Regions from separate parts of the Paenibacillus sp. J53TS2 genome, predicted to be linked through region 1. Evidence: a T-box and tRNA genes for the amino acid it is inferred to sense, from the RefSeq annotation. Region 1 holds a T-box; the other holds one or more tRNA genes.
The links. The T-box of region 1 lies ahead of KJS42_RS15575 (valine--tRNA ligase). A T-box ahead of a tRNA ligase gene usually reads a tRNA of that ligase, here a tRNA-Val.
Positions count from the first base shown of each region.

Region 2: it has a tRNA-Val gene. The T-box ahead of KJS42_RS15575 (valine--tRNA ligase) is inferred to sense a tRNA for this amino acid. The anticodon was not compared.

Region 1 is NZ_BOSK01000006.1:297,443-307,154, reverse strand. Features, by position in the region: gene murC (UDP-N-acetylmuramate--L-alanine ligase) at 1-197, opposite strand, end outside; gene KJS42_RS15580 (bifunctional folylpolyglutamate synthase/dihydrofolate synthase) at 257-1,636, opposite strand; gene KJS42_RS15575 (valine--tRNA ligase) at 2,114-4,789, opposite strand; T-box leader at 4,906-5,164, opposite strand; gene KJS42_RS15570 (LysM peptidoglycan-binding domain-containing protein) at 5,250-6,716, opposite strand; gene KJS42_RS15565 (RluA family pseudouridine synthase) at 6,845-7,786, opposite strand; gene hemL (glutamate-1-semialdehyde 2,1-aminomutase) at 7,783-9,087, opposite strand; gene hemB (porphobilinogen synthase) at 9,133-9,712, opposite strand, start outside.
Region 2 is NZ_BOSK01000003.1:97,593-107,304, forward strand. Features, by position in the region: gene KJS42_RS08295 (aminotransferase class I/II-fold pyridoxal phosphate-dependent enzyme) at 1-883, shown strand, start outside; gene KJS42_RS08300 (DUF1292 domain-containing protein) at 955-1,278, opposite strand; gene KJS42_RS08305 (stalk domain-containing protein) at 1,414-1,968, opposite strand; gene KJS42_RS08310 (MBL fold metallo-hydrolase) at 2,149-2,886, shown strand; gene KJS42_RS08315 (DUF3892 domain-containing protein) at 2,949-3,188, opposite strand; gene KJS42_RS08320 (GNAT family N-acetyltransferase) at 3,257-3,709, opposite strand; gene KJS42_RS08325 (hypothetical protein) at 3,951-4,208, opposite strand; tRNA gene KJS42_RS08330 (tRNA-Val) at 4,378-4,450, shown strand; gene KJS42_RS08335 (metallophosphoesterase family protein) at 5,440-6,321, opposite strand; gene KJS42_RS08340 (DMT family transporter) at 6,326-6,649, opposite strand; gene KJS42_RS08345 (HAD family hydrolase) at 6,672-7,487, opposite strand; gene KJS42_RS08350 (ABC transporter substrate-binding protein) at 7,462-8,826, opposite strand; gene KJS42_RS08355 (carbohydrate ABC transporter permease) at 8,864-9,706, opposite strand.

The DNA of each region.
Region 1 (9,712 bases):
TCCAGCCGCTCCACGTTATCTTTTGGCAGCGCCGTCGAGTAAACGACCAGATCCGCCCCGTGCACGTGTTCGGCGGTATGGCCGATGTATATCTTCGCTCCCTTTGCAGCGAGCTTCTCCGTCAATTCTTGGGAGGCAACGTCCGATCCCGTGACGGTATAACCCATTTCCAGCATCACTCGAGCGATGGCACTCATACCATAGCCGCCAATGCCGATAAAATGTACATGTTGTTCGGTCGTATTCAACAAAATGGTCACCAGCCTTTTTCAGAATCGGTTTGATGCAAAAGGGCCGCCCGCACGTCCGAGATCAGGTACAACGTGCCGGTTACCACCCCAAGATCTTCCCGTTCCGTCCGTGACTCCAAAAGCGAAAGGGCTTTTCTCCAGTCACGTTCTACGATGATTTCCAAATCCGCTTTCGCTTCCGTCCCCTGTAGTTCGGCCACGAGTTCGTATAACGCTTCGGCGTCCATTTTTCGGCGAAAATCGGGCTCGGTCAGAATAAGCGTATCCACTATTGGTAATATATGCTTCAAGTAGCCTTGATGATGCTTATTGGCCAGCATCCCCATCATCAAATGCAGTTTTCGGTAAGGGAAGGCTTCCGGCAGGCTTTGCGCCAGCGAAGCAGCGCCTTCCGGATTATGCGCTCCGTCCAGTACCAAACGCGGTTCTTCCCGAATTACCTCCAGCCGTCCTGCCCAGAAGGTGGTACGGAAACCGTCCTGCATCTGTTCATCCTCAAGCTGAAAAGCCATGTATTGTCGCAGCACTTCCAATACCATCATGACGCCGGCGGCGTTCTTGCATTGATGCCCCCCAAACATGCGAATCGTAAAATCCATATCTCGGAAGGGACCTTTGAAATGCAATTGCTGCTCTTTGGCATCAACACTAAGCCGCTCATAATGGAACTGCTCGCCCATCAGATATAGAGTGGCGTGCTTGGAAGCGGCCGTGGTTTTCAGTACGGTGATCGCCTCGGGTTGCTCGACGCAGCTGACTACGGGCACGCCCGCCTTGATAATGCCAGCCTTCTCAGCGGCAATTTGTTCAATCGTGTCCCCAAGAACGTCCATGTGATCATAACCGATATTCGTAATCAGAGAGACGATCGGAGTCACGATATTCGTAACATCCATCCTTCCCCCAAGCCCCGTCTCCCATACTACTACATCGGGATAACATATCTCCGCAAAATACAAAATGGCGATCGCCGTGCTCACTTCAAACATCGTCGGAGAGCCCAGGTCGGTGCCAGCGATTTCTTCTACCAACGGAACAACGCGGTTTGCCAGTTCCAGCAGCGCCGTTTCGGGAATGTCCACCTCGTCATACTGGAAGCGGTTGGTGAACTTCGTGATGTAAGGGGACGTATACGTCCCCACATGATATCCACATTCCCGCAATGTTCGAGTTAAAAAAGCGCAGGAGGAGCCCTTTCCGTTCGTCCCCGCCACATGAATGAACTTCAGCCTCCGCTCAGGATGCCCCAAACGTTCCATCATTAGCTCGATTCGTTCCAGGCCGGGCCGGATGCCAAACGGCAATAGCCCGTTGATCCAATCGACCGCTTCGGTATAGCTATTCAGCGGCAGCGGTCGTATTTCTTCCTCTGTACGATCCCCCATGTCAGTCACCTTCATCAATTAGTGGTAGTTCAAAAAATCATCTTTGGATCACGAAGCAAAATCAACGAAGCAGACTCGTCGTCGAATCTTGAATTCACCCGGTCGCTCCGTTGCTCACGTACCCAATACGTACGCTCCGCTACTCACTCCCTAGCTTCATCCAACCTTCTCGGTGCTCCAAATCTAACTTTTTGAACCTTTATTAAATGGTTGTTCAAAAAATCATCTTTCGATCACGAAGCAAAACCAACGAAGTAGACTCGTCATCGAATCTTGAATTCACCCGGTCGAGCGGACGCTTCCGAAGCATGTTTCCTCCGGAAAAGATTTGAGTTGCTCACGTACCCAATACGTACGCTCCGCTACTCACTCCCTAGCTTCATCCAACCTTCTCGATGCTCCAAATCTAACTTTTTGAACCTTTATTAAAATGGTAGTTCAAAAAAATTATCTTCGGATCACGAAGCTCAAGTTCACTTAACCCTTCAACTCCGCGATCCGGGCCAGCACTTTGTCGCGTTTCTCGGAATAATCGGCCATCTTGGCGCGTTCTTCCTCGATCACCTTCGCCGGCGCTTTGGCCACGAAGCCCTCGTTAGCCAGCTTCTTCTCGACGCGTTCCACTTCCTTGTTCAGATTGTCGAGCTCTTTCGTTAGCCGTTCGATTTCCTGACTGATGTCAATCAGGCCCGACAGCGGCAGGAACAGTTCGGCCCCGGTCACAACGGCGGTCATCGCCTTATCAGGCACGGCCGCGTTTAGCGCTGCTTCATACTCGGACGTATTGCAGAACCGGCGAACGTAATGCTCGTTGCGGGTCAGCACTTCCAACACGTCGGTGCTGCTTGGTTTGATCACCAGTTCGATTTTTTTGCTCATCGGCACGTTCACTTCGGCACGGATATTTCGTACCGAACGAATCACGTCGATCAACAGATTCATTTCCTGAACGGCGTCCGGTGCTTCTAACGAAGCGTCGTACTCCGGCCAAGCCGCAAGCATGATCGTTTCGCCATCATGCGGCAAATGCTGCCATATTTCCTCGGAAATAAACGGCATAAACGGATGGATCATGCGCAGCGTACGGTCAAGCACGAAGGCGAGTACCGATTGGGTTTTCTTCTTAGCCGCAGCATCTTCCCCGTACAGCGACAACTTGGCGAATTCGATATACCAATCGCACAGATCGTCCCAAATGAAGTTATACAGCAACCGACCGGTTTCCCCAAATTCGTAAGCATCGATCAAGCGGGTAATTTCCTTGGCCGTCTCGTTCATCCGGTGCAAAATCCAGCGGTCGGACGTAGACAGATCACCGTTAATATCAATATCGGCATACTTCACGCCTTCCAGGTTCATCAAAGCGAAACGCGAAGCGTTCCAAATTTTGTTGGCGAAGTTGCGAGCTTGCTCAACCCGTTCCCAGCGGAAGCGCAAATCCTGCCCCGGCGTATTGCTGGTAGACAGCATATAGCGCATCGCGTCTGTGCCGTATTTCTCGATGACCTCGAGCGGGTCAACGCCATTACCCAGCGATTTGGACATTTTGCGTCCTTCGCTGTCGCGGACAAGGCCGTGCATCAGCACGTCTTTAAACGGCATTTCGCCGGTAAACTCCAGGGACTGGAAGATCATCCGGGCTACCCAGAAATAAATGATATCGTATCCCGTCACGAGCACGTCCGTCGGGAAGTACCGTTTGAATTCCTCGTTATTCTCATCCGGCCAACCCAGCGTAGAGAACGGCCAGAGGGCCGAGCTGAACCAGGTGTCGAGCACGTCTTCATCCTGTTTCAGATCATCACGCCCCAGCTTGGCTCGCGCTTCTTCCTCGCTGCGGGCAACAACCATCTCTCCGGTTGCCTCACAATACCAGGCCGGAATGCGATGACCCCACCAGAGCTGACGGGAAATACACCAATCACGTACGTTTTCGATCCAGTGCAAGTATGTCTTCTCAAAACGGTCCGGCACGAAATTAACGCCTTTCCCGGATTGTTGCGCTTCGATCGCCGCTTCAGCGAGTGGCTTCATTTTGACGAACCACTGGGTGGACAAATACGGTTCAACAACCGCTCCGGTCCGCTCGCTATGGCCGACCTGATGCAGGTGATCCTCGATTTTAATTAGAACGCCCATCTCCTGCAAATCCTTGACGATTTGCTTACGGCAATCGCTGCGGTCCAATCCTTGATATTTACCGGCTTCACCGTTCATCGTGCCGGTTTCATCCATGACGTTGATCTGCGGCAGATTATGGCGCAAACCTACTTCAAAGTCGTTCGGGTCATGCGCTGGAGTGATTTTCACAGCGCCACTGCCGAATTCCTTCTCGACATATTCGTCAGCGATAATCGGTATTTCACGGTTAACGATCGGCAGACGTAACGTTTTGCCGACCAAATGACGGTACCGTTCATCCTCCGGATGAACAGCGACGGCGGTATCGCCCAGCATCGTTTCGGGACGCGTCGTCGCCACCGTGATATGGCCGCTCCCGTCGCTCAGCGGGTACTGAAGATGGTAGAGATGCCCGTTGACTTCTTTGTATTCGACCTCAATATCGGAGAGGGCCGTGCGTGCTGCCGGATCCCAGTTGATAATATATTTCCCGCGGTAAATCAAGCCCTTCTCGTAGAGCTTAACGAAAACCTCGCGAACCGCTTGAGAAAGCCCCTCGTCCAACGTAAAACGCTCACGCGAGTAATCGAGGGAGAAGCCCATTTTAGCCCATTGCTCATGAATGGTGGCAGCATATTGGTCCTTCCACTCCCACACCTTCTCCAGGAACTTCTCACGGCCCAAGTCATACCGCGTTACGCCTTGCTCGCGCAGCTTCTGCTCCACCTTCGTTTGGGTCGCAATCCCCGCATGGTCAGAGCCAGGCAGCCACAACGCATCGTAACCTTGCATCCGTTTCGTGCGCGTCATAATGTCCTGCAGTGTAAAATCGAGCGCATGCCCGATATGCAGCATCCCCGTTACGTTTGGTGGCGGGATCACGATCGTATACGGCTTGGCATCCGGCCGTTGTCCTGCTTTAAAGAACCCGCTCTCCAGCCAATAAGTGTACCATTTCTGTTCCGCCGCTTTCGGATCGTACGTCGTCGGCATTTCCGCCGACGAGGCTAGTTGATCTTGATTTTCTGTCATCCTATTCAACCTCCGTTACAAATAAGCATAGCCTTGGCGATCCCAAGATAATCGTCTGTCGTCGGCTTTACGCCTTTATTCTTGATGTCCAAGAAAAACAAAAAAAGCCTTTCGTCTCAAAGGACGAAAGGCTTTACTTTCGCGGTACCACCTTTGTTTCGCACATCGTCATCCAGCCCTTCCGGAATCCGGTACTTGACATGCGACACTCATGCAGATAACGGCTGCTACCGGTCCGTTCTAACCATCGCAAAACAGCTCAAACGAACAACTCCCGGGCGACTTCGGCGAGCTACATGTCCTGCGGAAACTCTCAGCCGTGGGTTCCGCTCTCTGAAGGGTATGCTGCCTACTCTTCCCGTTCCAAGTCTTTGACATAGATCTAATTGATTGAATCTATATTATCATAACTTGGAAAGGAACGGGAGTCAATCATCCGCCTTTTTTCGCAGTCTAAACTTTATGGAATGTACAAGATTTGTCCCTCATTGACCTGGTGCTCAGCGAGTCGGTTATACAACTGCAGCTCCCGCGAACTTAAGTGGTAGCGCTGGGCGATATCGTCCAGCGTTTCCTCGCGCTGCACGATGACCAGCCGTACTGTGCGGAAAGGAGTTTGATCTTCGTTGCTGATAAACAGGTTCTTCCACCGCAGTTCTTCGCCTTCTCCCTGTTCACTGCCAGCTATCGGCAGATCCGAAGCGTCCTCCAGTGCTTCCCGAGCTACCCGCGAGGATGAAGAGATCAGCTTCGTTAACCCAAAACCTTCTCTTCCGCTCTCGTCAGCACTCTTTTTAGACCCAAGCGCGATCTTCATTTCTTTCTTCTCTTCCGGCTGATGATCCGCCTCGACCGCCGCTTCAGACTCATCGGCAACCTCACTTACCGCCTCGTTTGGGGTTACAGCGACTTCTTCGCCTGTTTCGTACGCAGCCCCAGAATCCGCAGCTTCCGCTTCTACGGATTCACTGGCACGTTCGGTCGCCTGGAAATCGTCCGTCGGGCGAACCTCATCCTTAAACCATATGTTGGCGTCCGATTCCTCCGCGTGATCCGCAAAGGCCTCCGCAGCAGAGCCAAAGCTCGCAACGGATTCCTTGTCCGCCCAAGGGTCGGACTCCTGAAATGCCGAAACGTCCTCGGTCCAGGAAAGAACCTCCTGCGGCTCGTCCGCACTTCGTTTTTGTGCATTCAGCACATCATCTGGAAACGCCTGCCACGAAGCAAATTGAGGCACATGCGGAACCTGTGAGTCTTGTTGTTCCAACTCGAACTCCAATTCCGGTTCTGTTTCCGGCTCTTGCTCTTTGTCCGCATCTTCTCTTGCTAACGAATTCCAAGAGAACACCGGATCTTGACGCACCTCATCCGCTAGCAATGGCGCTGGGCTTAGTACATCCCGTTCCGATTCCGGCTCCGTTTCGAGAGCCTCCAACTCTGCCGTGCCCGCATCCAAATCTGATACCAATTCCTCGCCTCGGATAGCGGGTACAACATGTGCCGTGGTAAACTCCCGATCCTTCCAGGCATCTTGTTCGGATAACAAGGAGGAGGTTTCAACTCCTTGAAGCGATAATACGCCCGTAATGTTCAAACTCCGCGAACTGAGCAGGTCAACATCGAAATTTTCAATTTCGACCGTGATATCCTCTAACCGGTTGACCCGACTTAGCGGTATCGTAATTTCTACGGGAATATAATGCGCAAGCTCCCGTGTCTCCCCTTCTCCCCGGTACAACCCCGACAACAGCAAATGGCCGCGCAGCGCGGCATACTCTTCCCCGGGAATCACCTGGATTTTCGGATAGAGCTCGATCTCCTCCAACTCTTCAATGCCGATCACATCTTCAGAAAGATGTATGCGCTCGTAAATATCAAACCTGAGACCATAGGATTGATCAGCCAACACGTTACCTCCCTTCAGCATATCCAAACGTGATTTAAAATCGATGAATCATGATCCAAATCATCCTCGTTTAATCTATATGCTTCAAAAAGGAGTGCATGCCAGCTTTTTGCCCACGTGCTAGACAAAGCCTTGCTGTTCAAGGGCGCTCATAAGCTAAAGTGATCGCGCAAACGGTTCATCGCCGGGGGCCACGGATCCTCAAGCTCCACGGCTTCTCCGGAGAGTGGATGCGGGAACGACAGTCGCTCCCCATGCAACGCCTGATGAGACAGCCACTTCGTGTTACCGCCATACAGCGCGTCACCTACGAGCGGATGTCCCGCTGCACTCAGATGGACGCGAATTTGATGCGTCCGACCCGTCTCCAAAGTGAGCCGGACCAGACTTGCGTCGTGTTTCGGATAAACTTCCAGCCGCTCCAAGTGGGTTATAGCCCCTTTGCCTCCGGGAGAAACCCGGCGCCGCTGGTTATGATGACGGTCCCGGCCGATCGGCTGATCGATGACTTTGAGCTCAGGGCTGACGATCCCCTGTACGAACGCAATGTAGGTACGGTCGATGGCCTTGCGACTCATCGCTTCGTCCAACTTCAAATGGGCGTATTCATTTTTAGCAAATAACACGGGTCCTGACGTATCTTCATCAAGCCGGTGAATATGCGCGGCGGCGATCGGCTCGCCAAGGGAGGCATACCATCCGGCAACGCGATTGGCAAGCGTGTCTCGCGAAGCCAGCGACTGGCCGGAAGCCCCCCCGGAAGTTTCGCCGCCGTCCGGATGGACCTTAAGCCCTGCCGGCTTGTGCACGACAAGGCAAAAATCGTCTTCATATAAAAGCGGAAGCTCCGCCTCAAACGGAGCATACTGCGAATCCCTAGGCGGAAACGCCAGCAACCGCAAACGATCTCCGGCAAGCTTGATACCGTCTTCGGCCCGAAGCTTGCGCAGAAGCTTGGGAGGAGCCTGCAGCTCCTCCTCCAGCCAGGCCTTTGCTGCATCCAGTCGATCCAGCCCTTCACGTGCGGGCAGCTTACCGGGCATCAACTCCAACCACTCGCCGCGCCGCGTCCACGATAATTTACGGCTCACAGCTTTTGCAGCGCCAACCGGTGCGCTTCGATCGTAAGTTCGATGTCTTCATCGGTATGTACGCCTGAGACGAACATGCCTTCGAACTGCGAAGGTGCCACGTTGATACCTTGCTCAAGCAGTGCCGCAAAATAACGGCGGAACAGGTCCAGATCGCTCGTTTTTGCCGTATCGTAGTTAATGACCTTCTCTTCGGTAAAGAACGGGCAAACCATCGAGCCGACGCGATTAATCGTGCATGGAATCCCCCGTTCCTTCGCATTGCGCGTAAAGCCTTCTTCCAGCTTCGCCGACAGGCGTTCCAGACGGTCGTACACGTCCGGAGTGAGCAGCGACAACGTCGTATAACCGGCAACCATCGCCAGCGGGTTCCCGCTCAGCGTCCCGGCTTGATAAATCGGCCCGCTTGGCGCGATTTGCTCCATGATTTCACGTTTCCCGCCATAGGCTCCTACAGGCAATCCGCCGCCGATCACTTTGCCGAGACAGGTCAAATCCGGCGTAATCCCAAAGCGTCCTTGCGCACAGTTCAGATGCACGCGGAAGCCCGTCATCACTTCGTCGAAAATCAACAAGCTGCCGTATTGCTCCGTGATCCGGCGCAAGCCTTCAAGGAAGCCCGGCAACGGCGGCACAACGCCCATGTTCCCGGCTACCGGCTCGACGATCACGCCGGCGATCTCTTCGCCGAAACGCTCGAACGCCAGCTCCACAGAGGCCAAGTCGTTATAAGGTACCGCAATCGTATTGGCGGCGACGCCCTCCGGTACGCCCGGGCTGTCCGGCAATCCCAGCGTAGCAACGCCGGATCCCGCTTTAATCAGCAGGCTGTCGGCATGGCCGTGATAAGAACCTTCGAACTTCATGATTTTACTGCGACCGGTATACCCTCGCGCCAGACGAATCGCGCTCATCGTCGCTTCCGTCCCCGAATTGACCATACGGACGACATCAATCGAAGGTACGCGCTCCGCGACCAGTTGGGCCATTTGCGTTTCCAGCAGCGTCGGCGCTCCAAAGCTTGTCCCTTTGGCGGCCGTCTCCTGCAGCGCTCGAACCACCTCAGGATGGGCATGACCCATAATCAACGGGCCCCAGGAACCCACATAATCGATAAAGCTGTTGCCGTCGATGTCATAGATCCGGGAACCGCTCCCATGTTCGATATACATTGGCGTCAAGCCAACGGATTTAAACGCCCGCACCGGGCTGTTGACGCCGCCGGGTAAAACCTTCTTCGCTTCTTCGAAAGCTAACCGCGATCGTTCGTCGCCGCGTCGGCCTATCGTGTCTTTGCTCATCGATACCCCTCCTTAACTCTTCAAAAAACCCGTCTATGTCCAAACTTACTGCTTCTCGCGCAGCCAGCGTGCCATATCTTTGGCAAAATACGTAATGATGATGTCTGCGCCTGCCCGCTTCATGCCAAGCAGCATTTCGGTAACGATCGCTCGCTCATTGATCCAGCCTTGCTGAGCAGCTGCTTTGACCATCGAATATTCGCCGCTCACGTTATACGCCACCAGAGGCAGATCAAACTGATCGCGCAGCAAGCGCAAAATGTCCATAAAGGCCAGCGCCGGCTTGACCATCAGCATATCCGCACCTTCCATCACATCGGATTCCGCTTCCCGCAGAGCTTCTCGGACGTTAGCCGGGTCCATCTGGTACGTCTTCCGATCGCCAAACTGCGGCGCGGAATCGGCCGCTTCACGAAACGGTCCGTAAAAAGCGGAAGCATATTTGACAGAATACGACATGATCGGAACATGGCTGAAGCCGGCTTCGTCGAGCCCGGAACGAATCGCTTGCACGAATCCGTCCATCATGTTGGACGGGGCGATGATATCAGCGCCAGCACGTGCTTGAGAGACAGCGGTTTTCACCAAGAGCTCCAGCGACTCGTCGTTCATCACGTCACCGCAT
Region 2 (9,712 bases), on a different contig from region 1:
TGGGGTGCATATTCACTTTCATGAGAAGTTACCGATGTCGGCCATGCAGGCGGGCGCCGATATGGCGGCCACCAGCGTGCATAAGCTCGGCGGCTCGATGACGCAAAGTTCGATTCTCAACCTCAATACGAAGAATGGCTACGTCAACCCGCAACGCGTGCAGACGATCATCAGCATGCTGACGACCACCTCAACATCCTATCTGCTGCTGGCTTCCCTTGACACGTCGCGCCGTAATTTGGCGCTGCACGGGCGAGAAATGGCCGAACAAGCGATGGAGTTGGCGCATTATCTACGGTCGGAAATCAACCAAATCGAAGGCTTGTACTGCTTCGGGCGGGAGATTCTGGGCGGGGAAGCGACTTATGACCACGATCCGACCAAGTTGACGATCCACGTCCGTCACTTGGGGATTACCGGTTATGAAACGGAGAATTGGCTGCGTGAGCACTACAACATCGAAGTGGAGCTCAGCGACATGTATAACATCCTATGCCTGATTACGCCGGGGGATACGCAGGAAACCGCCGATATTTTACTGACGGCTCTACGCGAATTGTCTAAGACCTATTATAAGGAAAATAACGCCAACGAGCTGATCGTCAAAGTCCCGGAAATTCCGCATCTCTCCCTCATTCCACGGGATGCTTTCTATGCGGATACCGAGGTCATTCCGTTTAAGGAATCAGCCGGACGAATCATTGCCGAATTTATTTATGTATACCCGCCGGGGATTCCAATTTTGCTCCCGGGTGAGGTCATTTCCCAGGACAATATCGACTACATCGTGGATCATGTCGAAGTCGGACTGCCGGTCAAAGGACCGGAGGATCGATATATCGATAAGGTTAAGGTGATCGTTGAAGCTGACCCGATATTCTGATTCAACCCAAATCAAAAAGCTCCCCGCTTCCGGGGAGCTTTTATCTTATAAACCAGGGGACTAAACTCGGATCAGGCTTCATCCATTTGGGCGACAAGCTCGTTATAAACTTCTTCCACCTGTTTCCATTCCTGTTCGTCTTCGATATTGTAAAGCACCATTTCTTCGTTCTCTTCTTCCATGCGGAGAATGATGCCGTCCGCTTCCGGATTGTTGCGCTCAAGCAGCAACGCGTACACTTTCTCGCCAACGTCGAAGGTCTCGACAAGAACCATCTCTACGTCTTTCCCCTCTTCGTCAGTCAGCGTCAACACAAACTCTTCATGCTCATGATCATGGTCATGATCGTGGCCGCAGCCGCATGCTTCGCCGTGTTCGTGATTGTGGTCGCTCATGAAATTACCTCGCTTTAAGTATGTTTTAATGGAGTGAAGAAGAATCCCTTGCTTCATTCCCCCCGTATCGTAACACTTTTGGGTGGGACAGGTCAATTTTCGTAAGTACTGTCGAGTGTAAAGCTAAACTTGCGATTATTTCAAGACGTTAATGCCTTTCTCCGAGATCAGCACGAAGTCCGTTCCGTTCGACGGCTGCATGTAGAACCCTACGACATAGCGGCCTGACGATTTGAAATCATAGGTAATGTCCTTCGTCCGGAACCAGAAGTTATCCCGCTGCTCTTTGATCTCATCCGTCTGAATCTCCTTGGAAGTTCCGTCAGGGGCCGTGATCGAAACCCGCACTGCAGCGATATCCGTACGTAAATTATCGATTTGTGAAAATACGTTGAACTTCAGCTTCCCCGTCTTCTTCACGTCGCCAAACACCGCATCATCTGTGAACAAAAACATATGAACGTTGGGTTTATAATAATTCACCGTTTTGGTGCTGTCATTGTATTCGACCAATCCTTCGAGATTGCGTACGGGCACATAGGTTTTCCCGTCTACGATATATCCGCCATCCTCCAGCTCGTGGCCGTTCAGCATCAGCTTTACCTTTTGGCTAGCGGCATCGGCAAACAGCAGGGAACCTCCCATTAGGGAGAAAGCAACCACCAATAATGCAACTCTTCTCCATTTCATGAATTTGACCCTCCATTTGATTCCTGTTGATGTAATGTTATACTCCTCGATTTCGGTCAAGTTGCGGTGGTTATGGTAAAAGGCGGCACTTTTTTTGGCGAGAGATGCCAGTCTTTTGTTTCTAATGGAAATTGTGTACATTTAAGGGGTGATCCATACTTTACTTAAGGGGGATTCCTCATGCCATTACGTCTGCAAATGCTGGGTACGGGCGGGGCGTTTGCCAAACGATATTTCAATAATAATGCGCTTCTCTATGCTGGAGATTTCACCTTGCTGATCGACTGCGGAATCACCGCCCCCATGGCGCTGCACGCAATCGGTAAACCGGTGGAGGACATCGACGCCGTGCTGATCACCCATATCCATGGAGATCATGTGGGCGGACTGGAGGAACTAGCCTTCCGTCGAAAGTTCGGGTCTGGGCGGAAACCGATCCTTTATGTCGCCGAGAACCTGGTAGAGCCGTTATGGGAAAATACGCTGAAAGGCGGGCTAAGCCAGGATGGGGTGATCGCCTCGTTGCACGACGTGTTTGACGTGCGTCTGCTAGCGGAAGACCGGCCAATGCAGCTTGCGCCTGAATTGAAGGTGGAGATTATCCGAACACCGCATATCCCGGGTAAACCGAGCTATTCGCTTTATTTCAACGACGAGATCTTTTACAGTGCGGACAAAACGTTTCAGCCGGAGCTCCTCGAGAAGCTGGTGCGCGAACGTGGCTGCCAACGAATCCTGCATGAAGTCCAGTTAACCGGGCGGGGCGAAGTTCATACGACATTGGAAGAATTGTTAACTCTGCCTTCCGAAATTCAGAGCCAAACCCTGCTGATGCATTATGGGGATGAAATGGAGACGTTCCTCGGGGCTATCGGGGAGATGGAGTTCCTCCGTCAACATGAAGTATATACGCTGTAACGAAAACAACCCTGCGGGCATTTACGCCCGCAGGGTTCATTCGTTTATGGTTAGGAGCAACGTTATTCGAAACCAGGCAAGTTGTCGAGGTTATTGGACGGGTCTCCGTCGGCATCGCCACGGATATACATTTCTCCGTCCCGCCCCTTAAACACGTTGACGCCGGCGATCGCACCGGCCTTAATTTCCTGTAGGGCTTGCTGGTAATCAAGCACGCGTCCGCTGGACGTTTTAAATGCCTCCAAATCCCCGTCTCCGTTCTTTCGCACGGCAATAAACGTTTCTCTGGTATTCAGGGCCATTGGCTAGCTCATCTCCTCTTCATTCAAGTTAGATTTAGCTTGCCCCGAAACCTCAAAACCTATGATTATTACGATTTCAACGGTTTGACCATCCGGACGTGCGGAATCCCGGCGTCATCGAAGGGCTCGGTCGAGATCGTCTCATAACCAAGTTTGGCATAAAACCCTTCGGCATGGCACTGTGCGTCCAGGACCGATTTTGTGAGGCCCAGCTCCCGAGCCAGCTCCTCCAAGGCAAGCAGCAGGATTTTGCCCACGCCCTTTGAGCGAAATTCTTGGCGTACGGCGATCCGCTGCATTTTGGCCGCATTGTCTTTATAGTAAATCAGCCTGCCCGTCGCGGCATAGGCTCCTTCCATTTCGATCAGCACATGATGCACATCTGGATCGATCTTGTCGTATTCGTCAATCTCCAAATCGATGGGGACCTTCTGTTCCTCGACGAACACCTCTTTACGGATGTCCAGGCATCTTTGAAGTTGTTCCTCGTTATCTACATGAATGATTGTTGCAGCCGACACTTCGTTCCCCTCCCAGCATTCCTTGTCCATTGGTTTGTTTAAACTGCATCATTATACAAAAAAATCATTTTCATGTATAGTTATTCTAAATGGATATCGGCTGAAAGGAGCTGGCAAAAGGGTTATGGTCATGGGCATAACGATAACCGCTGCGGTGTTGATCGCGGTTTTGTTGATCGTCTCCATGTTTTATGTGACGAAGAAAGGCTATTCCCGCAAGTGGGACGAGGAATAAAGCTTGTTATTCCGTAGAATAAACGTCCTCCACAATCGTCGGTGAATAAACGCCATCCGATACCGAAGGCCCAAACGGCCAGGGAAAGGCGCGAGCCTGCCGGTTCATCGTCTCCGTGTCGGGTGCCAGACGGCAAGCGCTGGTTAAGGCCAGCAGGAGGACGGCTCCCGCCACGGCTACCCATAGGGGCCAGGGCCGTTTCGTCCCGTTGGGTCGTGACGGGTTATGATGGTGGTCATGGGGATTACGGTGGGTTTGATGCATCTGAACATCTTCCTTTCCAAGCTTGGTGCGTTTCTGACGTCATACGTATCCTGACCGGAATTACGCTCCTCCTCCATTGTTGGCAGGGTCCCGGCCCCTTATACTTCAAGGAAGTATTGACAAGAACCCTGCTGCCTGATAAGATAAATTTTGTCTTCACTATAATTTTGATCTGCTAGCTCAGCTGGGAGAGCACCATCTTGACAGGGTGGGGGTCAGTGGTTCGAGCCCACTGCAGATCATCGCAAAAATCCCTTGAAGCGTAAGGCTTCAGGGGATTTTTATTTCTTAGGTCTGAATTGGCCTATGATACGAATTTCATAGTCCAAAGAGTTTCTTTTGGGAGCGTCTCCGTCGTCGTGACCCCATATGATTGTAGCCAGCGGGCAGGCGGCCAAGATATTCCCTGATCGGCGCTCTGGATCACCAGCAACCACAAGTGGGCGATCCTGATACTCCCCCTCGATACATATGAAAAAAGACCACTGAGGCTTATGCCCTGGTGGTCTTATGCTCATTCTATTGCTTCGTCTTTTTCGAGGTATCTGCATCAGCAAATTCCGCATTCAGATTTGGTACCCCTAATTTCTTTTTTACTTGCTTGGAGCTGTGCTTCGCATCATTCTTCTTGTTCAACTCACAATACACCTCCTGTAGGTCGTATTATGCGGCGAGCAACTTCGCTCTATGCGTTGGGTGGTCGCGGATAATGACTCGCCCATAACTTACCGCCCCTTTACCGCTTAGCGGTGGAATTGCGGGGGGCTTCCTATATAGTCAGAACAAAAGGGCTAACGACTCCACGGCTCTTCAACCCCCTCGACCTAATCCAGGTATCTCCAATGTCCCAGTCGTTTCGTTGCTCCCAAACTTCTAACGGACCGTAGCGACCTTATTTGTATACTTCCCGGTGATTTCCCGGGCTAACGGACTGGTGCGACCTTATTTGACCCTTTAGGCGATCATTTCACCTCCATTCACCCAAATAAGGTCTCTGAGGTCCGTTAGAATGGGGAGGGCAACATCAGAACCCAAATAGCGGCTCTGGTGTCCGTTAGCACAGCACCGCTACCAGCAAACAGCAAACGGGCTCGCTGCTCGTTGCGCGTTGCTTGTTGCTTGTTGCATCGCTCTAGCTCGCCATTGCACCGCACGCCAAAAACGCGCGCCAAAACTGGCACGCGTTCCCATTAAAGTGTCCTGCTCGTCTCCACGTCGGACCGATCTTCTACTAGCCTCGCGGGTAATCCACCCGAAACTGCGCCGCCTCCACCCATTCGCCGCGGGTAAAGTCCCGGCCACGCACGAGGACATGGTCGCGGTAAACCTCTACGTAGAAGCCTTGGCTGCCATCCTTGTGTTCGTCTTCATCGGTCCACAGGTAAGCAACCGAAGCGGCATTGAACATCGCTGGCCCTTCGCCTCGAACGCCAAAAGAAGTGTTAGGTGCATCCAACTCCCAATGGGTATGCCCCGTGAACAGGATCGCCTGCGGATGACGGGCGAGTACGGCAAGTAGTTCGGCGTCCTGCACGACGCCATACCAGCGTTGTGCTTCATAAGAGCCGGCCACCGTGTTCATTAGCGGCTGATGCAGGAATACAAATACTGGACGGTCCGCCGCAGCGCTCTCCCCCAGCTTATCGTCCAACCAGGCCAGCTGCTTTTCTGATAAGGAGCTAAATAACTCCAGCCCCTCCTCCGTTCCGAGGAAGACGAAATGATAGCCGTCAATCCAATGATCATGATAGATGCCCTCCGTGCCGGTACCACGCAAAAACTGCCCCAAACGCGCCTCCCAGTTCCCCAACGCGACATCGTGGTTGCCCATCGTCACATACAGCGGAGGTAATGTCCCACCAAACTGCTCCCAGATTCGGTTCCAGGCTTCATACTCCTCCGGGAATCCATGATCGGTCACGTCTCCCGCATGCATGATTCCGGCGCTTCCGGCACCATTCTCCGCGATATCCCGTAAAGCCTGTTCCAGGTTAACATTATGCGTATGCTGCCCATCTGTCCGGACATGCGTATCGGTGATCACCTGAAAAGTTAGCAAAATCCCTTCGTCCCGCTGACCTTTCCCTACCTGCAACTCATTTCGATCCACCATTTCTTTAACCTCCCTTGCCGCTCAAATTCAACCCGATGACGCCGAGAACGATCACCCCGATCCACAAGATCGAGGGTACCGACAATTTCTCCTGAAACAGAATTCCGCCCGCGACAGAGATCAACACGATCCCGATTCCCGACCAAACCGCGTAAACGGTGCTCACCTTCATATACCCCAGCGCAAAATTCAAGCAGGTAAAACTGGCCCCGTAAAAAAGAAACATCAGTACCGAGGGAACCAACCGGGTAAAGCTATCCGACAGCTTCATCGATACCGTGCCGGACAACTCCAGCACGATGGCTAGAGCCAGGAATAACCAACCCATTTCTTCTTCCACCTTTCCGGAATTACCGAACTTCCCCGAGCCGGAGCTCGCGATAACTGGTCATCACGACATCCGCCGACGGGAAGCCCTCCTTCCCCGATGTATGACCCTCATCCAAGGCGATGGCCGCAGCCGCCCCGGCGGAGCGAGCCATCTGCATATCGCCGTCCGTATCGCCAATGACGGCTACCCGAGCCGCCTCCACACCAAGTTCACGGCAAGCTAACTCCACCATGTCCGGAAAAGGCTTCCCCCAGTTCACCCGATCCGCGCCAACACATACGGAGAAATAGGGGCGAATCCCGAGCCATTCCAGATGTTTCTCCGCCGCCGCCGTTTCATCGGAGGTGACAATCCCAAGGCGGAGCCCCGCCTGACCGCATTGCTCCAAGAACGGCAGCACTTCTGGAAGTAGCCGAGCCGTGCGAGAACCCTCCAGTGCTTCGTCCGCGGCCACGCGACTCTGCGCCGCCAGCACCTTTGCTTCCGCCCAGGAGAGGCCTGCCTTGTAACCTTCCATTGCCAGCAGCGTCAGCAGATCATCCACCGTGCCCATCGACAACGGACTGTTCCGATCATACCCGGAGATCTGCCCTTCCGCGTCGTAGCTGATTCCCCAGACCTGCAACTGATCGGCAGGTAGCGGCGATCGTTGCCGTTTCATCAATTCGGAGGAAAAATGGGCGAGCAACCGCTCGCCCCACCTTCCCCACGTATAGATAAAATCCATCAACGTTCCGTCTTTATCGAACAAAATTGCATCGACCCTAAACTTGATTCCTGCGACATCTAATGTTGCCGCGGAGGTACGATTATTTCCGAATTCGGTCGAGTTCACGCTGCGCCGTCTCCTTCGCTTCCTTCAGCGCTTCGGCTGCCGGAGTATTGCTGATCTGTACCTTGTCGGCAGCGATTTTCAGCGCGTCCGTAATCTTCCCGCCCGTTGGATCCTGGAACGGTTTCGAGGCATGCGTCGCCTGCTTCAGCGGCACGGTCGCCTGCGGGTTTTGCTCGCTGTAGGCTACGAACTCCGGATCGTTCAGCGCGGATTGACGGACCGCGATATAACCGGTGTTCATCGACCAGAATGCGGTATTCTCCGGGCTCATAAAGAAGCTGTACCACTTCATCGCTGCTTGTTGCTGCTCGGGGCTGGCGGCTGCCGGAATACCTGCCATGATCGCCTGGGCGACTGGCTTTCCTGCACCGATCCCTTCCCAGCCCGGCTGTTCCATAGCCGCCACGATATTAAAATCGAGGTCACCTTGGTCGCCGCTGGAACCGGTATACCCCGCCGCTTGGCCTTTCATCACGTCGTCGATCGTTTTGTACCAATACTCCCAGCCTTGACCGCCAGAATGGATACGCATGATTTTATCTTCATGGATCCATTTACGGAATAACTCCCAGGTATCCACCCATTCCGGAGAATCAATCAGTACCGTGTTGCCGTCATCACTGAGGATTTTACCGCCTTTGCCGTATACGGCATCCATCATGTTCTCCGCGCCCCACATCGGCTCCCAGCCGTAGAACACGGTTTTGCCGCCTTCTTTAACCGTCATTTTCGCCGCTGCATCGGCAAGCGCCTCCCAGGTGGTCAAATCTTCGGCTTTAAGGCCGCTCTTCTCGAGGGCATCCTTCCGGTAATACATCACTTGCGTCGTGCCGTACATCGGCAGGAAAAATTGTTGGCCGTCGACTTTCCCTTGCTCCAGGAACGTCTGCACGACATCCTCCGGATGGAAATCCGGCGAAGCGGCGATCAACTCGTCCAGCGGTGCGTAATACCCTTTGCGTGCCCAGTCTACGTTAGAGGATAGAACGGCGGCCGGCACGGTGCCGGCGGCGATGGCCGCTTGCAGCTTTTGTTCCGTTTCGCTGTAATCGGCTTGCACGACCGGCTTCACGATGACATTTTGCTGCGAGCTGTTGAACTTGTCAATGAGGGCTTGCATATTTTCGCCTAGCTTGCCGCCAAGACCATACCAAAACTCGATCGTTACCGGTTCTACCGATTGCGCTTGGTCTCCGGCATTCGCCGCATTCCCCGCCGGCGCAGCCTGAGCGGGATCGGCCGTATTCCCCGCCGCACCGGAACCCCCGCCGCAAGCACTGATTACGAGGAAGATACAAGTCATTAACAATCCGAACCACGATTTTTTCCAATTCGACATTTCATAACCTCCATAAATGGTTTTCAGTTTTGTTCTCTCATCCTTTACTAGCACCTGCGGACAAATTGACGCTTTGCATGATCGTTTTCTGGGTCAGCACGAACAACGCAAGCAAAGGCGCGATCGTGAAGGCGCTGGCGGCCATGATCAACGGCCACTTCAGCCCGTAAGCACCCCCTTCCACTAAGAAGCTGCGCAGACCGGCCGAAACAAGCTGGAGGTGTTGGCTTTTGGTGATCAGCATCGGCCAGAAGTAGTTGTTGTACTGCTCGATAAAGGTAATCAGTCCGAGTACCGCAAAGGAGGAGCGTGTCAACGGCAGCAGAATCGTCCAAAGGATACGGAAATGCGACGCCCCGTCAATTTGCCCGGCCTCCACCAGCTCATGCGAGATTTGCAGGAAAGATTGCCGGATCAAGAAGATTGAAAACACGCTCACGCAGTTGGAGAAGATCAACCCGGCATAGGAATCCAGCAAGCCCAGCCGGCCCAAGACGATATAACCCGGGAGGTACACCGCGGTGCTCGGCACCATGTACCCGACCAGAACCAATGCGGTAAACGCCCCTTTCAGGCGAAATTTCATATGGGTCAGGGCGTAGGCCATCATTCCTGAATTCACAACCTGGATGGCTACGATGGCCGCAGCGACGAAGATACTATTGTACATGTACCGCTCAAATGGAGCGGCGACCCAAGCCTCGGCGAATTGTCCCCATTTCGGACTGTGCGGCCAGAGCGTCGGTGGAAACTGCCAGATCTCATCATTGCTCTTCAACGCGCTGGTCGCCATCCAGTAGAACGGAAACGCCATGATCAGCGATACCGCCGCCAACAAGACATGGCGAATGGCGGTGCCCCATTTTTCGATCCCTTGCATGGTTTA